DNA from 4 places in the Paenarthrobacter sp. NPDC018779 genome. Region 2 is predicted to be linked to each of the others. Evidence: predicted binding sites of a transcription regulator. Region 2 holds the regulator's gene; each other region holds the start of a gene.

The links. Region 2 encodes HrcA, which represses chaperone genes, less so after heat shock. Its sites were predicted from a motif close to TTNGCACTCGNNNNNNNCGAGTGCNAA; they were not measured.
Positions count from the first base shown of each region.
Region 1: the regulator HrcA is predicted to act here: its motif matches at 2,780-2,806, upstream of groL (chaperonin GroEL).
Region 3: the regulator HrcA is predicted to act here: its motif matches at 2,108-2,134, upstream of ACH488_RS02370 (FmdB family zinc ribbon protein).
Region 4: the regulator HrcA is predicted to act here: its motif matches at 2,181-2,207, upstream of ACH488_RS14945 (Hsp20/alpha crystallin family protein).

Region 1 covers NZ_JBIRZS010000004.1:182,968-188,042, forward strand. The annotation lists gene ACH488_RS07115 (RNase H family protein) at 1-751, opposite strand, end outside; gene groL (chaperonin GroEL) at 972-2,597, opposite strand; gene ACH488_RS07125 (cold-shock protein) at 2,908-3,111, opposite strand; gene ACH488_RS07130 (LytR C-terminal domain-containing protein) at 3,269-3,877, opposite strand; gene ACH488_RS07135 (DUF3263 domain-containing protein) at 3,927-4,262, opposite strand; gene ACH488_RS07140 (uracil-DNA glycosylase) at 4,370-5,075, shown strand, end outside.
Region 2 covers NZ_JBIRZS010000001.1:194,983-200,057, reverse strand. The annotation lists gene ACH488_RS00960 (16S rRNA (uracil(1498)-N(3))-methyltransferase) at 1-581, opposite strand, end outside; gene dnaJ (molecular chaperone DnaJ) at 584-1,714, opposite strand; gene hrcA (heat-inducible transcriptional repressor HrcA) at 1,766-2,773, opposite strand; gene ACH488_RS00945 (DUF3097 domain-containing protein) at 2,990-3,841, shown strand; gene ACH488_RS00940 (DUF4870 domain-containing protein) at 3,946-4,359, shown strand; gene hemW (radical SAM family heme chaperone HemW) at 4,372-5,075, opposite strand, start outside.
Region 3 covers NZ_JBIRZS010000002.1:44,806-49,880, reverse strand. The annotation lists gene ACH488_RS02385 (GNAT family N-acetyltransferase) at 1-404, opposite strand, end outside; gene galU (UTP--glucose-1-phosphate uridylyltransferase GalU) at 412-1,344, opposite strand; gene ACH488_RS02375 (5-formyltetrahydrofolate cyclo-ligase) at 1,449-2,048, shown strand; gene ACH488_RS02370 (FmdB family zinc ribbon protein) at 2,196-2,465, shown strand; gene ACH488_RS02365 (RcpC/CpaB family pilus assembly protein) at 2,710-3,285, shown strand; gene ACH488_RS02360 (AAA family ATPase) at 3,299-5,075, opposite strand, start outside.
Region 4 covers NZ_JBIRZS010000014.1:78,251-83,325, reverse strand. The annotation lists gene aqpZ (aquaporin Z) at 1-619, shown strand, start outside; gene ACH488_RS14955 (hypothetical protein) at 703-1,080, opposite strand; gene ACH488_RS14950 (J domain-containing protein) at 1,077-1,454, opposite strand; gene ACH488_RS14945 (Hsp20/alpha crystallin family protein) at 1,674-2,096, opposite strand; gene ACH488_RS14940 (MerR family transcriptional regulator) at 2,240-2,662, shown strand; gene ACH488_RS14935 (hypothetical protein) at 2,796-3,395, shown strand; gene ACH488_RS14930 (excalibur calcium-binding domain-containing protein) at 3,452-3,922, opposite strand; gene ACH488_RS14925 (FG-GAP-like repeat-containing protein) at 4,373-5,075, opposite strand, start outside.

The DNA of each region.
Region 1 (5,075 bases), on a different contig from region 2:
CGCCGATCCTCCCGATGTCCGCACGAACGTCCGGCCGGAGCAATTCGCGTTCGAGGGCCACCACCACTTCCTCGGCTGACAGTTCCGGGGTTGCAGCGGCGTCCTCCAGCTCGCTGAAGAGGTCGGCTTGGCCGAAGATTCCCGACTCTCCAAAGAGCGTGGGCTCGGAATGCAATCGGGGTGCCCGGTCCAGCCGTGAGGCCGGGAGGGAGCTGGACGTCGGCGTGGCTGATGCTGGGCCAGCTGATGCACGGGCTGCCACAGGCTCTGCGGCACTTCCAGCGGCGCCGGAGAAGCCGGGACCACCAGGGGCTGCCACACCCTGCTGATAGGCCGTTGCTACGGCACGGGCGCGTTCGTCGGCAGCTTCGTTGAGTTCGTGGCCTGCATGGCCCTTGACCCACTCAAACGTGTACTTGCGGCCAACGATCGCCTGGTCGATGTCCTTTAGGAGATCCACGTTCAGTACGGGCTTGCCGTCGGCCTTGCGCCAACCCTTCCGCTTCCATCCGGGCATCCACTTGGTGACGCAGTTGATGACGTATTGGCTGTCGCAAAGGATCCGCAGTTCCTCGTGTGGGATGTGCGCGGTGGAACGGAACAGGTCAAGGACGGCCATGAGCTCGCCCATGTTGTTGGTGCCGTGCGGCCAACCTCCTGCGCGCCAACAGGAATCGTCAACATACCAGGCCCAACCGGCCGGCCCAGGATTGCCGAGGGCAGAGCCATCGGCGGCAGCAATAATCGTCATGCCTTTAATCCTGCCAGACTGCACTGACACTTTCTGCGGTTCCGGAGACCCCGCGAGGTCGTGGGATGCGTGCCGGAACGCTGTAACCCTCCCTGCGAACGGGGCGTGTTCCCACGCGTTCGGCGGCCCATCCCCCAGCGGTGAAACGCCGACGGCGGCCCCCACCAAAGGTGAGGACCGCCGTCGTACGTTCTGAGCGTGATGCTGCAGTACAGGGGGCTTAGAAGCCGCCCATGCCGCCCATCTCGTCGCCGCCCGGAGCCGGAGCGTTCTTCTCAGGCTTGTCGGCAACTACGGCCTCGGTGGTCAGGAACAGACCAGCGATGGAAGCAGCGTTCTGGAGGGCCGAACGGGTGACCTTGACGGGGTCGTTGACGCCGGCAGCCAGCAGGTCTTCGTAAACACCCGTGGCAGCGTTCAGGCCGTGGCCGGAAGGCAGGCCGCGGACCTTGTCGGCAACAACGCCCGGCTCGAGGCCGGCGTTGAAAGCAATCTGCTTCAGCGGAGCGTCGATGGCAACCTTGACGATGTTGGCGCCCGTTGCCTCGTCGTTCTCGAGGTTCAGGTTGGCGAATGCCTTGGCACCGGCCTGGATGAGGGCAACGCCGCCACCGGCGACGATGCCTTCTTCAACGGCAGCCTTTGCGTTGCGGACAGCGTCCTCAATGCGGTGCTTGCGTTCCTTGAGCTCAACTTCGGTTGCGGCACCGGCCTTGATGACTGCAACGCCGCCGGCCAGCTTGGCCAGGCGCTCCTGCAGCTTCTCGCGGTCGTAGTCGGAGTCGGAGTTCTCGATCTCGGAGCGGATCTGGGCAACACGGCCTGCGATCTGCTCGGCGTCGCCGGCACCTTCAACGATGGTGGTCTCGTCCTTGGTGACAACAACCTTGCGGGCGGTGCCGAGGAGTTCCAGTCCAGCGTTCTCCAGCTTGAGGCCAACCTCTTCGGAGATGACCTGGCCGCCGGTGAGGATGGCGATGTCGGCGAGCTGTGCCTTGCGGCGGTCACCGAAGCCCGGAGCCTTTACGGCAACGGACTTGAAGGTGCCACGGATCTTGTTGACGATCAGCGTGGCAAGGGCTTCGCCCTCGATGTCTTCGGCGATGATCAGCAGCGGCTTGTTGGACTGCATGACCTTCTCCAGGACCGCAACGAGTTCCTTCACGTTGGAGATCTTGGAGTTGACGATCAGGATGTACGGGTCTTCGAGGACCGTTTCCTGGCGCTCTGCGTCGGTGACGAAGTAAGCGGAGATGTAGCCCTTGTCGAAGCGCATGCCTTCGGTGAGCTCGAGCTCCAGGCCGAAGGTGTTGGATTCCTCGACCGTGATGACGCCTTCCTTGCCCACCTTGTCCAGGGCTTCAGCGATCAGTGCGCCGATTTCCTGGTCGCCGGCGGAGATGGAAGCCGTAGCTGCGATCTCTTCCTTGGTTTCGATTTCCTTGGCGGAGGCCAGCAGTTCGCTGATGACAGCGTCAACGGCCTTCTCGATGCCGCGCTTGAGCGACAGCGGGTCGGCGCCGGCGGCAACGTTGCGCAGGCCTTCCTTGACCAGTGCCTGGGCGAGGACCGTAGCGGTGGTGGTACCGTCGCCGGCGACGTCGTCCGTCTTCTTGGCAACTTCCTTGACCAGCTCGGCGCCGATCTTCTCGTAAGGATCGTCCAGCTCGATCTCCTTGGCGATGGAAACACCATCGTTGGTGATCGTGGGGGCGCCCCACTTCTTTTCGAGGACGACGTTGCGTCCACGCGGGCCGAGGGTGACCTTGACGGCGTCAGCAAGGGTGTTCAGGCCCCGCTCGAGGCCGCGGCGTGCCTCTTCATCAAATGCAATGATCTTGGCCATAACGGCGGTAGTCCTTTCGGGACAGTCGTTAAGAAGGTACCTGTCAGGTGGGATGCCCGCGACGGACGATCCTTTGCCTGCGACCTCTGTATGCCGCGCGCTCCGGACCTCACCCCACCAGGGTGTTTCTTGATCCTCCCGGCACCGAATACCATCCCCGAAGCGCCGCGAACGGGCCGGAATTAGCAGTCGATGCGTGGGAGTGCTAAATCAATAATTAGCACTCGACCGTTGAGAGTGCAAGCAGGGGCGCCACCTTGCGCCATACATCCGGGCAGTTTCAGCCGACAGCGGAGAACTGGATTCCGGGTCAGGCGACGCGGACGCTCTCCGCCTGCGGGCCCTTTAGGCCTTCGCCGAGTTCGAACTCAACGCGCTGGCCCTCTTCGAGCGCGCGGAAACCGTCCATCTGGATGGCCGACCAATGCACAAAGACGTCATCGCCGGAATCGTCCACAGTAATGAAGCCGTACCCTTTTTCGGCGTTGAACCATTTAACGGTTCCCAAAGCCATGATGCCCACACTTTCACAGTTGCCAAGACCGGTTGCCGGGATCTCCGTACCGGAATCAATCCACTGTAACCACAGTCACGGCGCCCGTGCTGCCGCCCGAAGGCAGCGCAGCGTTTTTGTTATTGAGGCTTAACCGGGATGGTTGGGGCACACGGTTTTACTGGTAGCCGGGTCCCACAACAACCACAAGCGGCTGCTGGACTTCCGGGGACTCCACTACCGAGGTGATGCGCAGGAGGGCTGCAACTGCCTCGGCGTTCGCCTTTTGGGCCGGGGCGTTGTAGAACACCACCGAAGTCTGCTGCGGCAGCCCGCCCCAGTTCCCCACCGTGCCCAGTGTCCAGCCATCACCCTGGACGAGTCCGGCCACGCGGCTGGCGAGGCCCGCCGTCGCGGTGCCGTTGTAGACGGCCACCGCCGTGGTCTTGTCCACCGGGGCCGCGGACGGGGTTGCCGACGCAGATTCGGAAGGCGTGGGTTCACCCGAAGCGATAGGGGCGCTGCCCGTCTCGGACGGGGTTGCCGAAGGCGCCGCTTCGCTCTGCTGGGAGGCCGGCGCGGAAGTGCTGGACGAGGCAACAGGAGCCACGAATCCAAGACGCGGCAGGATCAGGAAAGCAACCAGGCCGAGCACCAAGGCGACAACCCCAACGGTCAGGACAGGCCACAAGGTGGGGCGGGCTGTCTCCGTGGCGTCGCGGTGCACGCCCTGCCGGGACGCATTCTGCGGGACCCGGTCGAATTCATCCTTGGCAAATTTGGTCATGGTGAAGCGTTGTCCTTGCTGGTTGCTGCTGACAGATCAGCCTGGCGATTTACGCGTCCGACCCCAAGCGCCGCGCTGTCCGCGCGCGTTGGCGGGACGTACGTAGTCTACGCAGTCTCTTGACCAACATGGGATCGTGGGCCAATGCGTCCTCGGTGTCGATGAGGGCGTTGAGGATCTGGTAGTAGTGCGTGGCGGAGAGATCGAAAAGTTCCCGGATAGCCTGTTCCTTGGCTCCCGCGTACTTCCACCACTGCCGTTCCAAGGCCAGCATCTGCTGGTCCCGCTCGCTCAACGGCGAGTCGCTGCGGACGCCGGCCGCAAGGTCTTCAAGGGCAAAACCCGTTGCCTGCGGCGCCATCGGTTCCGGTGCTGGTTCGGCCACGGCACACTCCTTCGACGCTTGTTGGGGAAAATGTCCTACCCCTATGTTACGGGCGAATAACAAGCCTGTCATTCGCACGCGTGCCCCCAGCAAGGGACAATGGCCGGGTGACTGGCGAGGATGCACTCTTTGACCTTGAACCCAACAACACCACCAACCAGGACTTCGGCGCGCTGCTCAACAAGCCCCTCGAGGAGCTCATGGCTCCCGACTGGGCAAGCGCCCTCGCTCCCGTTGAGGGGGAGCTCTACGAGGCGTTGGCCTTCGTGGCCAATCAGGCCGGTCAGGGGACACAGGTCCTTCCGGCACCCTCCAACCTCCTGCGGGCCTTCCAAAGGCCCCTTGCCGACGTCAAGGTGCTCTTGCTCGGCCAGGACCCGTACCCAACGCCGGGACACGCCGTCGGGCTTTCCTTCTCGGTGTCCCGCGAAACCCGGCCCATTCCTCGAAGCCTGGCCAATATCTACCGGGAACTCCACGATGACCTGGGTCTGCCGCCGCGCATCCACGGCGACCTCACGGCGTGGTCGGACCAAGGTGTCCTGCTGCTCAACCGCGTGCTCAGCGTCGCGGCGGGGAACGCCGGCTCGCACCGCGGCAAGGGGTGGGAGGCCATCACGACGGCGGCTGTCACCGCCGTCGCGAACCGCACCGACGCGGGGGGAAAGCAGAAGCCGCTCGTCGCGATCCTGTGGGGGAAGGACGCGGAGTCGGTGGGGCCGTTGTTGAACGGCGCGCCGTCGATCGTGTCCGTCCATCCAAGTCCGCTGTCCGCGTCACGGGGTTTCTTCGGGTCCAAGCCGTTCAGCCGAA
Region 2 (5,075 bases):
GCCAGTTGGGCCGCACCTTCCAACACGGACCGTAGCCCGTTCTTTGCATCCTCATGCAGGATGACGGCCACGTCTGCCCCAGCCACTGCCTTGGCCAGCGATGCGGAGTCCACGATGGACCTGACCTCGGGAATCCAGGCGCGCCGGGCCTGCTTGGCAGCGGCGGTGACCACTGACTGCCACTTTGCATGGGCCTTGGCTGCACGGTCGCCCTTCCACCGCACGATGGAACGTTCCGCCTGCCAGGGTATGACAGCGTCGATGCCGAGTTCCGTGGCGGTCTCGATGGCGAGCTCGTCCCGGTCACCCTTGGCCAGTGCCTGGACCAGCACCAGCCGCACCGATGGTTGGTCCTCGAAGACCACGTCCGTTGCCGTCACCGACAGCGAGCCTTGGCCGGCGTCGGACACCTTGCCGGTGAGCCGGGCGCCGGACCCGTCCGCGAGGTCCACGGATTCGCCGACGGCCAACCGCTTCACTGTCACGGCGTGGCGGGCTTCCGGACCCTCGAGGATGAACACGGAACCCGGCCCCAGGCCGTCCAGGCTTCCGGCCGGGGTGAAGAAGACGGGGTTGCTCACCGCTACAGGTTACCGAGCTTGTCCCGGAGCTTGGCGAACATGCCGCCACTGGCTACGAGCTTGCCTTCCGTGAACTGCTCTCCGCGCAACTTCGCAAGCTGCCTCAGCAGGTCTTCCTGCGCGGCATCCAGCTTGACCGGCGTCTCAACGTGCAAGTGCACCTTGAGGTCTCCGCGGCCGTAGCCACGAAGATGGGTGACGCCCAAACCGCGGAGGGTAATGATTTCACCCGACTGTGTGCCCGCTTTAACGTCGATTTCCTGGGGGCCATCGAAGGTCTCCAGGGTCAGTTCCGTTCCCAGGGCGGCTGCAGTCATCGGCACGCTCAGCGTTGCGTGGAGGTCGTCGCCTTCGCGGATGTACGTGGAATCGCTGTTGACGCGGATCTCGACGTAAAGGTCGCCTGCAGGGCCTCCGGCAGGGCCCGCCTCACCCTGGCCGGACAGCTGGATACGCGTTCCCGTTGCCACGCCCGCGGGCACCTTGATGGTCAGCGAGCGGCGGCTGCGGATGCGGCCCTGGCCGCTGCATTCGTTGCAGGGGTCCTTGATGATGGTGCCGAAGCCTTCGCAGGACCCACACGGAGCCGTGGTCATGACCTGGCCGAGGATGGAGCGCACTGCCCGCTGGACCTGGCCGCTGCCACCACAGATGTCGCAGCGTTCAGGGTGTGTTCCGGGACGGCAGCAGCTGCCATCACAGGTGGGGCAGACAACCGCCGTGTCGACTTCGAGCTTCTTGTTGACGCCGAAGACTGCGTCCTTGAGGTCGATGCGGACGCTGATGAGGGCATCCTGGCCGCGCCGGACACGGGAGGCAGGACCTGCGTGTCCCCCGCCGCCACCGCCAAAGAACGTATCGAAGATGTCCTGGAAGGCAAAGCCCTGCCCGGAGTAGCCGCCACCGAAACCGTTGTCGGTTCCGTTCTCATTGCCGGTGGCGTCGTACACGCGGCGTTTCTGCGGGTCGGACAACACTTCGTAAGCGTGCGTCACGGCCTTGAACTGCTCAGCGACATCCTCGCCCGGGTTCACGTCCGGGTGCAGTTTTCGCGCCAACTTGCGGTACGCCTTTTTGATCTCTTCTCCGGTGGCTTCCGGGGAGACTCCCAAAACGTCATAGTGGCTGCTCAAAGTCAGTATCTCTTCCTTGTTGTCCTGCGGTTCTTGCGTCGGTGGCTGGTGTCAGCCGCCGAGAATACGGGAAAGGTAACGGGCCACGGCGCGCACAGCGGCCATGGTGGTGGGATAGTCCATCCGGGTGGGCCCCAGGATGCCTACCTTGGCACCGGAGCCGTAACCCGTCGCGACCACTGAAGCCTCGGACAGCCCGTCGTACGGGTTCTCCCGGCCAATGCTCACGGTGACCCCTCGCGGATCATCGCCCATGTCCGACAACAACCGAAGCATCACGACTTGTTCCTCAAGGGCCTCGAGTACCGGGCCGATGCTCAAGGGGAAGTCCACGTTGGAGCGGGCCAGGTTGGCCGTGCCCGCCATCAGGATGCGCTCTTCGCGGCTGGTATCGCTGAGGGACTGGAGTCCGGCGGCGAGGACCTGCGCCACCCCGCGAAGCTCCGGCCGGCACAGGGCCACAACGGAGGGCAGCACCTGCGGCAACAGCTCCAGCGGGGTGCCGGCAATGCTGCCCAGGAACCTTGCCCGCAGGGCCAGCAACGACTCGTTGGTGACCTCGGTTCCGGCGTCGATGACTTTCTGTCCCACGCTGCCGGTGTCCGCGATCAGGACCACCAGCACCTGCTTGGGTGCCAGCAGCACGAACTCCACATGCCGGACCAAGGCCCGCTTGGAGTGCGGGTACTGCACCACTGCCACCTGGTTGGTCAACTGCGACAGGAGCCGTACTGTCCGCTCCAGGATGTCGTCAAGATCGTCGGGGCCTTCAAGCAAGGAATGGATGGCCCGGCGCTCGGCGGCCGAAAGCGGCTTCACCTGGGAGATCCGGTCCACGAACAACCTGTAGCCCTTGTCCGTGGGAATACGGCCCGCGCTGGTGTGCGGGGCGGCGATGAGGCCTTCCTCTTCAAGGACGGCCATGTCATTCCTGATGGTGGCACTTGATACGCCGAGGTGGTGCCTCTCCACCAGCGCCTTGGAGCCGACAGGTTCCCGTGAGTGCACGTAATCCTCGACGATGGCACGCAACACTTCCAGCTTGCGTGGCTCACTCATGTGCAACACCTCCTGTCGACGCTCCGAATCCGGGCTGCCCAGCGTGGGATGGACCCGGATTCACCATTGCTTTTAGCACTCAACATGCCTAAGTGCTAACAAGTCTAGTATGGGCCACCCCGTTGCTAGCATTGAAAACGCCCGCGGATGACCTCCGTGGAGCCGTCTCCACCCATTACCGGCCCATCAAACCCAGCGCGAAGAGGTATGAAGTCCTTGGCTTTCGACACTTGGGGTCCGCAGGACCTTTCCGCACCCGTCAAACAGAAGCTTCCCGAAGTGCCTGTCCAGCGCGGGATGGTCCTGGAAGACGTCCAATCCGGTTGGGTGGGTGAGGTCGTCCGGGTCGAGAAGTCGGGCGGAATGCACATCGTGTCGCTGGAGGACCGCCGGGGCAAGACCCGGTCCTTCCAGCTGGGGTTCGGTTTCCTCCTGGACGGCCAGGCGATCCGCCTGCTCCCTCCGGCCGCCCGGCAGCCGGCCGGCGCTGTACAGCCCGGCAGGACGGCGTCGGGCTCTGTCAAAGTCCAAGGCCAACGCGCACAAGTGGCAAAGGCCAGCCGGATCTGGGTGGAAGGCAAGCACGACGCCGAACTCGTGGAAAAGGTTTGGGGTGACGACCTTCGGGTGGAAGGCATCGTCGTGGAGCCGCTCCATGGCGTGGACGACCTCCGGTCCGCCATCGCCGCCTTCGGACCCGGTCCGCAGCGCAAGCTCGGTATCCTGGTGGACCACTTGGTGGCCGGTTCGAAGGAGTCCCGCATTGCGGCCGAGGCCATGCAGGTACCGGGAGCCGCGGGAAACGTGTTGATCGTGGGACACCCCTACGTCGATGTGTGGCAGGCGATCCGCCCCAAGGTACTGGGCATCGAACAGTGGCCTGACGTGCCGCGCGGCACGGACTGGAAGACGGGAATCCTGCGGGCCTTCGGCTGGCCGCACGAAACGGCGGAGGACATCGGGCTCGGCTGGCAGCGGTTGCTGGGGGCAGTACGGACCTACGCGGACCTGGAAGCCTCCCTCCTTGGGCGCGTGGAGGAAGTCATCGACTTCCTGACCGCCCCCTGAGCCGGGACACCTGCCCGTTTCAGGGGCGGATGGTCCCTGCAGGGAGTCCGGACCCAGTATTCTGGGACAGCAACACCGCATTTTTACAGCAAAGGGAAGACACCGTGGCAGAGAACGCTCCAGAAGAACAGGGCAGGGCCGCAGGCCAGCCCCAGTACCATGGTGCACCTGCGAATGCACTGCCCCTCACGGCAAGCGAAGACCGGCAGTGGGCCACCTTGGCGCACTTCGGCGGAATCCTCGGCTGCCTTCCGTCCTTGCTGATCTATTTGATCTTCCGGGAGCGCGGCCCGTTCACGGCGCAGGAGTCCAAGGAAGCCCTGAACTTCACGCTTCCACCCACCATTGCCGCTGTCCTGGCGAACATCCTGGTCCTGCTGCCGGTTGTGGGCAACATCTTCGCGGTCATCGCAACAGCCATCTGGGTGGCCCTGACGTGTTTCTCCGTTTCCGCAGGCATCCGCGTCAACCACGGCCAACCCCACCGCTACCGCTTCAACCTGCGCTGGATCAAATAGCGCCCGGGCCGGTCAGTCCGGCAGGATCCTGCGCACCACGGCGTCCGCCAACAAGCGGCCCTTGAGGGTCAGCACCAAACGACCCTTGAAGGCGGCAACGGGATCCACCAGGCCATCGGCAATCAGCCCGGCCATGGCGTGCCGGCCTACCTTGTCCAAGGCATCCACGTCCAATCCCGAACCGAGCCGCGCCTCAAGCATGATGCGCTCCACCTCCCGTGTACCGGCGTCGAGGGTTTCCCTGCCCGCAGCAGGCGACGTTCCCGCTGCCAGCCGTGAAGCGTAGGCGGTGGGGTGCTTGACGTTCCACCACCGGACGCCGCCAACGTGGGAGTGGGCGCCGGGGCCGATGCCCCACCAGTCGTCGCCCCGCCAATAGGCGAGGTTATGGCGGCAGGCCTGTTCGGGAGTCCTGGCCCAGTTGCTGACCTCGTACCAGGTGAGGCCCGCCGCCGAAATCAGCTGCTCGGCGAGCTCGTACTTTGCCGCGTGGTCGTCGTCGTCAATCCCCGGGACCTCGCCACGGCGGATCTGGGCCGCCAGCTTGGTGCCGTCCTCAACGATCAACGCGTAGGCGCTGATGTGGTCCGGGTTGTAGGAGAGCGCGGTTTCCAAGGACAGCCGCCAGTCATCCATCGATTCGCCCGGGGTGCCGTAAATCAGATCCAGGCTCACGGCCAAGCCGGCCTCGCGTGCCCATTGGACAACCAGCGGGA
Region 3 (5,075 bases), on a different contig from region 2:
AAACAGTGATCGGTCGCCATCGCCACAGCGGTGGGAGCGATTCCGTGCCCAGCGCGGTCCTTGTCCACCCAATACCCCAGGGTGGCCATCATGGCCGAACCCCAGACGATCGAGGAAACCGTCAACTGGCCCACGATGCGCGGTTCGCGGAAGCCGGGGGTCCACTCGGCGATGATGAACGGCAGGGCCGTGGCCTGGCGCGCCTGTTGGTTCAAGGACGCCACCATCTGGCGGTAGCTTGGGAGGCTCCCACCCGGTGCGGGGTTGGACGCCTCCCAAGGAGCCAGCCATTCACTGTTCCGCGAGCGGACCTCGGACCATTCCCGCTTGTCCCGGTAACGGATGGGCCGGAGTACCAGGTCTCCGCTTTCCAGCGTCACCGGCCAGATCGCAGAGCCGTACATCCGGGTGTTACTGGGGAAGGGTAGCCGTGAAGTCCGGCAGCCACTCGCGGAGCTCGGGGCCCAGGTCTTCGCGTTCGCAGGCCAACTCGATGCAGGCCTTCAAGTAGCTCAGCTTGTCACCGGTGTCGTAGCGGCGGCCACGGAAGACCACGCCGTAGACGCCGTAGCCTTCGCCCTCGCCACGGGCCAGGACCTCGAGAGCGTCGGTCAGCTGGATTTCTCCGCCGCGGCCCGGAGCTGTCTTTTCAAGGACATCGAAGACGGCCGGGTGCAGCACGTAGCGGCCGATCACGGCAAGGTTGGACGGGGCTTCATCGGCGGAAGGCTTCTCCACCAGCTGCTTGATGCGGACGTACCCCTCCTCGCCGTTCTCCTCGACATCCGCGCAACCATAGGCGCTGATCTTGGACGGTTCCACTTCGATGAGGGCCACCACGGATCCGCCGGTCTTCTGCTGCACGGCGATCATTTCGCTGAGGAGATCGTCCTTGGGATCGATCAGGTCATCGCCGAGCAGGACGGCGAAAGGTTCGTGCCCAACGTGCTGCTTTGCGCGGAGGACAGCGTGGCCCAGGCCGTTCGGGTCGCCTTGGCGGACATAGTGGATGTCACCGAGGTTGGTGGCGGACTGGATGGCTTCGAGCTTGGACGTGTCACCCTTCTCCGCCAGAGTGGCCTCAAGCGCAGGAACACGGTCAAAGTGGTCCTCCAACGCACGCTTGCTGCGGCCGGTGATCATCAGGACGTCATGCAGTCCAACTTTCACGGCTTCTTCGACCACATACTGGATGGCTGGCTTGTCAACCACGGGCAGCATTTCCTTCGGCATCGCCTTCGTGGCGGGGAGGAACCTGGTACCAAGACCCGCTGCGGGGATGACGGCCTTACGGACAGCATTGTTATGGTGAGTCACCGGACTAATGTAACGGACGGAACACATCAAAAGGTAAACCCCCGCCGTGCCGGGACACACAAATTGTCGGTGAATTGGCTGGTTGGGGCACTGGCGCCCCACCCGGCAATGCACCGACGGAACGGACAATCATGGCCTCGAAGGAAGAAATACGCGCCGCCCGCAGGCTGCACCGTCGCACGCTGACTCCTGAGCAGATCGCAATCGCTGGTGACGCCCTCGCGGCGCACGGAACGGCGTGGGCCAAAGAGGTTTCAGACGGCGTGCCCGGCACCTTCACCGTGTACCTGGGTGTGGCCTTCGAGCCCCCCACCCTCCCCTTGATCGAGGCCCTGCACCAGGACGGGCACCGGATCCTGCTTCCGGTGTGCGAGCCTGACCGGCAACTGAGCTGGGTGTTCTGGACCCCGGAGACAGTCTTCCTCCGTTCGGAATACGCACCGATTGACGAACCGGAGGGCGAGCGGCACGGCGCGGATGCCGCCTCGCACGCCGACGGCATCTTCATGCCTGCCACGGCCGTGGACGGAGACGGCAACCGGATCGGCCAGGGCGGTGGCTACTACGACCGCTTCCTCCAAGGCCTCGCCGCCTCGGGCCGGCAGCCCCGCACCATCGCGGTGACGTACGACGACGATGTGTTGCCTTCCGGTGCCATCCCGGCCGAGCCTTTTGACCAGCCCGTCACGGAGGTCCTCACGCCGTCGGGAATTGTGCGGCTCGGCAGGTAGTTATGGTGGCGTACGGCCGGCAAACTCCAGGGTGGCGGTCGAACAGCCGGATGATAGAATTGGCACTCAGGCCCTGCGACTGCTAAGGCGGAGACTCCTCCGCTTGAGGCTGCACAGGACCTGACGTTTGTCCTGAGGAGGAATTCAGTGCCCACATACGCATACGCCTGCAAAGACTGTGACCATGCCTTTGACATCATCCAGTCGTTTTCGGACAGTTCCCTGACGGAGTGCCCGGAATGCCAGGGCGCCCTGCGCAAGAAGTTCAACAGCGTCGGTGTTGTCTTCAAGGGCTCCGGCTTCTACCGCACGGATTCCCGCGATTCCAAGGGCAGCAGCACCGTTTCTGCTGCACCTTCGGCTGCACCGGCACCCGCGGCGGCTGCCACGCCGGCGCCCGCCGCTGCCGCGAGCTAGCCTCACTTATCCACATAAGGCTGCGGGCCGCTGTCTGGCGGCCGGCGACGGTGGTTAGCGTGGCGTCATGCCACACTCACCGTCCTCTCCTCGCTTTGCCCGAACGCGCCATGCACGTGGCGGAGTCCATACACGCTACCCGGCCGGGCGTCCGTCAGCGCCCGCGTCCAGCAGCCGCCCACGCCTGCTGTTCCTCTCCCGCCTTAACCGACACCGCCGGCTGCTTGTAGTCCTTCTGCTATGCATGGCGGCAGGTATCACCGTCCAGCAACTCACCCCCGCTCCTGAGCACCGCATCAGCATTGTGGTTGCCGCCCGGGACCTGCCCGCAGGAACAAGTCTCAGCCAAGGAGACTTCATCGGCATGGGCGTCCCGCAGGACATGGCAATTTCGGGGGCCATTGGCGACCCCGCATCGTTGGCCGGACGCCAACTGGCCTCGCCCCTGGCCAAGGGACAAATTCCTACCGAGGCGAATCTCCTGGGACCGGGCCTTCTCACAGGGGCGCCCGCGGGATCCGCAGCAGTTCCCCTGCGCATGGCCGATCCCTCGTCCATTCAGTTGCTCTCCCCCGGACAACTCGTCAACGTGGTGCTGACCCCTGCAGACTCCTATGACGGATCCCGCCAGAACCAAACTCTTGCTGGACCTGTCCCTGTGCTTTGGACGTCGGGCCAAGGCGGGAAGGCCGGGCCTTGGCTGGGAACGAGCGATACGGACGGCCTGGTTGTGGTGGCCGCAGACGCCCAACAAGCAGAAAAGCTTGCCGGCGCATCCACGCAAGGCAAGCTCTTCTTCGTGCTCATCAATACCTCTTGATCAGCGTCCGGGATCAGCCCCAGTGAGGCGGCCGCTGCTCCTTTAGCCACTGATCGTGGTCGTAGCCGGACTCGTCGCCCCACCGGCGGGGGTCGTCCTCCGAGGCTTTGTTGGGCAGGATCCCGGTGGAGGCAGGCTTCACAGCCGCGGACTTCGAGTCTTCGGGATCCGCGTTCTTTTCGGACCCTGCGCTCTTTTCGGACCCCGCGCTCTGTTCGGACTCAGCGCCCTCATGGGATTCGTTCGCCTCACGGGTCGCGTTGGCCTCACGGGTCTCGTTGGCCTCACCCGACTCCTGATCGACGGAGGCCGGTTGCCCGGAACCGTCGGAACCGTTCGCCAGTGCTTCCTGGCCCGGTACCTCGGGCTGCACGTCCTTCTGTGCAGGCTCCACGGCAGGTTCCTCAGTGCTCACTGACTCTTCTTTCACAACTTCACGTTCCGGGTTGTCCGCGCGGTCCCGGGAGTCAACCGCGGACGGGCGCGACACGAAGGCTTGGACGCTGCCCACTTCCAATTGTTCTACGTCCATGTCCAGGAAACCATGGTGCGGGACGGAGGTAGCTTGCGGCACGTGGTTCTCAAGGCCCAAGTAAGAACCAATACGGTCAGCGCAGGAAGAGGGATCAGTGAACACCTCGATGGTCCACAGGGACATGTACCGCCAGCCCATCCGCTCCAGCAGTTGGGGGCGCAACCTGCTGCGTTCCCGGACGCTCATCCGCCGGTAACGCTCGGTGCCGTCGGATTCAATGGCCACGGGGGTTGGGACTTCGGCACCTTCCCGGCCAATCGTGTGGACCGGATCGGCCGCGGCAGCAATGTCCAGCACACCGTCATAGAGGTGCCACACCCGCGCTCCGCGTGCCCGCAGACGGTCGCCAAGATCGGCCACCAGCGGATCCTCGCCGAGGGCCTGTTCGCTGGCCACGGCGCGGGATGCCGGCGTGCCCAGGTTGCTGTTCCCGGACAGCTCCCGGTCCAGCAACTCATAGAAGTCCACGGCCCCGTGCGACAAGCGGTCCAGGTCCAGGTCTTCAGGACGGAAGCAGCTCAGCACGTGCAGGGAACGGCGGGCTCGGGTCATGGCCAGGGCAAAGCGGTTGCGTCCGCCATCCACGGACAAGGGCCCGAAGGAATGCAGGGCGCGTCCGTGCGGCGTGCGGCCATATCCCAAGGAGAAGATCACATGGTCCCGCACCAGTCCCTGGGCACGCTCCAGATCCACCACACGGAAGGACTCCGGCCCCGCGCCAAAGAAAGCAGAGAGCAACGGGTGGTTGGGCAACTGGAGCCTGATCGCTTCACCGATGCGGGCCGCATGCCGCAGGCTAGCTGTAACCACGGCCAAGGACGTGCGGGGACGCAGCCGGGCGTGCTCGAATACAAGGTCCACCACGCGGTTGACCTCCGCCGTCACGGATTCGACACCCTCATGGTCCGCCCCGGGAAGTCCGGTACCGTCCGGGATGTATTCCACCAGGATGGAACGGTCCAGGCCCGTCACGGAGCTACCGTCCGGGAGTCGCCGCAACCCGCCGTCGTAATAGTTCTTGCTGAGCTGGAGGACCAGGTCCTCGTCCACGGCCCGGTACACCCAGTTCAATTGCCAGGTGGGCAGGACACGCGCCAAGGCAGTGAATGCACTGTCCACGGGTTCGTGGCTGGCCACTCCGGCCACCGGAGGCTCCACGGCCACGCTGAAAGTGCGGGCGTTGGCGATCTTCGCGTCACCGAAGGCAATGACCTGGCGGGCACGGGCGATGGCCGGGAGCACCGCTTGGAGCGAC
Region 4 (5,075 bases), on a different contig from region 2:
CAAGTCGAACACCCTGGGGGTTGGATTCCTGGGAGTGTCGCTGGCCTTCGGACTTACCGTCGTGGCGGGAGCGTACGCCTTCGGACACATTTCCGGTGGGCACTTCAATCCGGCAGTAACCATCGGCATGGCTGTTGCAGGGCGTTTCCCCGCAAACAACATCCCGGCATATGTGATTGCCCAGGTTGCGGGCGCCGCTGCCGCATCAAGCGTGCTGGCCGCGATTGTAACCGGAGGCCCCGAGGGTTTCTTTGCGGCCGCACGTGCCGGCGGATTCGCCTCGAACGGCTTCGGTGATCACTCCCCTGGTGGGTTTGGGGTTGGTTCGGCACTGGTCATCGAATTCGTCTTGACCGCGGTTTTCGTTCTGATCATTCTTGGTGTCACGGAGAAGCGGGCAACGCCAGGATTCGCAGCCCTGGCCATCGGCTTAACCCTGACTCTTATCCACCTCATCAGCATCCCTGTAACGAATACGTCGGTAAACCCGGCACGTTCCATTGCAACGGCCCTCTGGGCGGACGGCTGGGCAGTCGGTCAGCTTTGGGTTTTCGTCGTTGCCCCCATTGCCGGCGGCGTCGCCGCTGCGTCCCTCTATCGCCTGGTGCGCCGGTCGTAGCGCACTTCGCCTTGACTGCCTTCGATCCGCCAAGATTCGCTTCGTCCATCGGCCCAGAGGCGGTCGCTCGACGGCGGCACCCCTCACGGCTGCGGCCCGTAGATGAACTCCTTGGCATGGTTAACGGCCTTCTTGAACGCATCGTTGCGCAGGGAGACCTGATCGCGCGATGAACCGCTGCCGGGCTCCATGAACGTGGTTGGCCCCGGCCGGAGGATCCAGATGTCCCCCGCTGGCGGGAGGTAGAAGACCCCGAAGGAACGATGCTCCGGATCGTCCGTCCAGATGGGAACAACGGCCACCGCGGCACCCGTGTCCACGTTGATCCACTGGGCGCGGGGCATGGGTTGTTCGTGCACTTCGGGGTCCAGAAACGGCGCGGTCCCTTTGCCCCAGCGTTCCTCAAACCGCTCGTAAAACGCGGGCATCAGGTGGCTGTCGTAGGAACGCCAGGCGCTCATGTGGGTCTCCTTGGATGTGTACGGCGGAGTGGTGTCCAGCGGGTAGGTCCGAAGCTGAGGGGTTGCTGCTGCCGCCCAGGTACGGGCACCGCCGTCGTTCGATGGACCCGAACGCTGACGGGAGTGCCGACAGCGCGCGTGCGACCCCCGTCGTAAGCCGCCCGCTTTCCTGGGTCCGACAAAACGACGTACGCCTGCATGACGGCGTGCAACTGCTGAAGGTCGAGCGCCTCGGAGGCACCGCCGTCGTGCGTCTTTTGGCGTGTGTCCGGGTGGTGCTGCCGCAGCAAGGCGCGGTAGGCGCGGGCGATTTCGCGTGCCGACGCGGTTGGCGCTACACCGAGGATCGCGTAGTAATCAGGTTCATTTCCCAAGGCCGGTTCCCGGTGGACGTGCGGTTGGCTGGGAGATGGCCCCCGGCGTGAACCCGGGGGCCATCCTTTCGGGAGGCAACGTCGGGGGCCGCGCTTCCTCTGCGCAACAAGCGCTATGGCGTGGCGCGCAGCCTGCGCCCATTTCTCCGATGCGGCCGGTCGGATGCTCTCCCGCTTGCACGCTTGGCGTTGGCTGCATGGCCTCAGCGAAGCGAACTATCAGGCGTTGATCTCCTGGCGTTGTCCGGTGGAGCTGATCTCGATGCGTCGCGGCTTGGCCTTTTCGGCGACGGGGATGCGGAGGGTCAGGACGCCTGCGTCGTAGCTGGCGTTGACGCCGTCCGTGTCCAGGGTGTCGCCGAGGATGAGCTGCCTGCTGAAGACACCTTGGGGCCTTTCGGCGGCGATCAGTTCCTTATCTTCTCCGGCGGTCGACTTCCGCTCCGCCTTGACCGTGAGGACGTTGCGTTCCACGTCCAGCTCAATCGACTCGGGGCTTACTCCGGGCAGGTCGAGAGCAACAATGAATTCCTCGCCGTCCTGCCAGGCGTCCATCGGCATCCCGGCAGGCCGTGCTGTTGTGCCAAAAACCTGTTGGGCGAGCCTGTCGAATTCGCGGAACGGGTCAGTGCGCATCAGCATGTGGTTCTCACTCCTTTGGATCTTGATGCTGATTCTGTTGTGGTCCCAGCCTTCCTGATCTGTATCGGCTGGTATAGATTTTTTATAGCACTCAGCTACGAGGGCTGCAAGTGGATTTTTTGGAGATTTTTGGGAGTGGTTTCGTGGCAGGTTTTCCGGCGGAAGCGCACGACGGCGGCTTGGCTGGTTCGGCGCCGGGCGGCGGCTCCGGCGCAGCTGCTTCGCGGGACGACCTGGGGGTCTACGCCATCTCCGTTGCGGCCGAACTCGTGGGCATGGGTCAGCAGAACATCCGCCTATATGAGCGCAAAGGGCTGCTCACTCCCGAAAGGACCGACGGCGGCACGCGGCGCTACAGCGAACGGAACCTGGTGACACTGCGACGGATCGGAGTGCTCCTGAACGAGGGACTCAACCTGGCCGGAGTGAAGCTTGTGCTGGAGTTGGAAGCTACGAATCGCGGGCTCGTGGAGGACAACCGTGGGCTCACCGAGGACAACCTGGAGTTGCGGGCGGATAACCGGGGGCTGAGGAAGGATTTGAAGCGGGCGCGGGGTGGGGATTGAGTAGCCGCAGGGCGTGGTTTTTCGATTCCGTCGGGAGTAATCTCTGTCCCGACGCCGCATTCCGGCGTCCGTTACGGAGCGGCTTCCCCTGTTAATGGCCGCCGTCAGGGACTCGTCCCGTGAGCACCGGCACTTGGTCTCCTTCCCTGCAACAGGGATGGTGCCGACATTCATCACCGCATCGCTCAAAATCGAGAACACCATGAAAAACAGGATCACCCTCAGGCTTGCGCCTGTGGCAGTATTGCTCGCTGCTTTGATTGCACCGGCTGCGCCCGCGGCAGCGGACGAACCGCTCATCCTTGGCAAAGGCATCGGCTGCCCTGACTTCAACCTTGGTTTGGAGTCCAAGGGAGGAATCCTCCACACCAAGGAATTTGTGGACAAGAATGGCGATATTGTTCGCATTCTCACGGCCGGCAAAGGCGTGGTGCTTACGTACACGAATTACGGAACGGACCCAGCGGCGCCGGTCGCAGGAAAGTCGGTAACAATCCGCACTGACGGATCCGTGTCCAACGCAACACTCAATCCCGATGGAACCTACACAGTCAGGACGAGCGGCCACTACGGAATTATCTGGTTCCCCAGCGACGTACCTCCCACACCTCCTGGACCCGCGACGATTCAGTTCATAGGCACAGTTGTCTTTAACGTCGACCCAGCAACGGGCGTCTTCACGTTTGTGAGCAGTTCGGGCAAGCAAAGGGATATCTGCGCTGAACTGTCCTGAGATCAGCAGTGGCCGCCCAATTTACTGGGCGGCCACATTCCTGACGTTCGTTCAGGCTACTTATCGCAGCCCCAGCCGTCGCCGTCTCTATCCAGGTGTCTTCCATAGCCTGGTTGGCTGCTGTGAATGGGTGCTGCACCTGCCGCCCGTACGGCATCACAGTTCTTGTAGTACGGGGCCGCCGGAGCAGGCGCCGGTTGAACTTGCGCAGGTGCTGGCTCGGCGGCCGGCGGGGCAGGGGCTGCGGGTGCAACCGCTGCGGGAGTCTCGACGGCGGGCGGCGCCACGAGCGGTGCCGGAGCCGTCGTCGCCGTGGGTGAAGGCGACGCCGTTGCGTCTGTCAGGTGCCGCACGCCAAGCTGCACCGTTGAGCCCTTCGCAGCTGAAGTCGCCTTTCCGGGATCCTGGCTGACGACTTCCCAGTTCTTCTTGGCGATAATTGCTTTGTCGTCGTTGACGTCCTTGGCCTTGACTTTCAGCCCAATGTCTTCCAGTTGGTCGTTTGCTTTATCCAACGTCAGTCCCACAACGTCCGGCAACAGGATGGTTTGCTCTGCCGCTGCCGAAGCTGCGGCAACTGGTTCAGCATTTGAAGCGCTTTTACTACAGCCCGTCAACGCCAATCCAGCCAACACCGCTATTGCAAATAGTTTTTTCAATGCTTATTACCCCCTTTTGATGCAAACCGGAGATTCGGAAGGGCCTAGGTTGCTTCACTTCCGAATTGCTCGCAGATCAAAAGTTATCAGCAGCCCCATGAAAAGCAACGTAGCTATCGAAGTGCATGTAACAAAAGAGAATAACTGATGGACTCCGACTAGAAGATTGCAGTTATGCCTTCCAGACGTAGCCACCCTGACCGGGCATTGGGTGGGGAACGAGAGGGCCGAGACTGTCACGTCTGAAGCGCGAGGGGTGAGATCTCTGCCCTTAGTTGCTTCGTTAGGGCTGGGACCTCACCCCTCGCGAAGGGAGTCTTAGAGAATCGCCGTCATCCCATTCCAGCCCGTGCCCACGCGCGAGGCCGACGGCCACACGGAGCCGCCGGCTCCCGAGTACAGCCACAGCTCCCCCGCCGCATTCCGCGCCAGGATGTCGGCACGGCCATCACCGTCGAAATCGCCTGGGCCAACCAGCGAGTTCATGCTGTTCCAGCCCTGCCCGATGTTCTGACGGGACAGCCATCCCCCAATGCCGTTCGGCGGGTAGAGCCAGAGGGCGCCCGAGGAATCTCGGGCCGCTATGTCGGAGACACCGTCGCCGTTGAAGTCTGCCACTCCGGTGATTTCGGACATGCCGTTCCAGCCCGAACCTGCCCATGCTCGCGAGAGCCAGCCCCCTTGGCCGTCGCCGCGGTATCGCCACAAGGTGCCGCTGGAGTCGCGGGCCATGACGTCGGGATTTCCATCGCCGAAGAAGGGGCCGCTACCGATGATCGCCGTCATGGAGTTCCAGCCCACGCCTACCTGCGAGCGTGGGAGCCAGCCGCCGGAACCGTTTCCGGGGTACAACCACAACGCGCCCGCGGAGTCGCGGGCCAGGACGTCCGGATGCGAATCCCCGTTGAAGTCGCCTGGCGAGACCAGCGCAGTCATCACATTCCAACCGACCCCCACCTGGACCCTCGGCAACCACCCACCCACACCGTTGCCGGGGTAGAGCCACAGAACGCCGGACGAG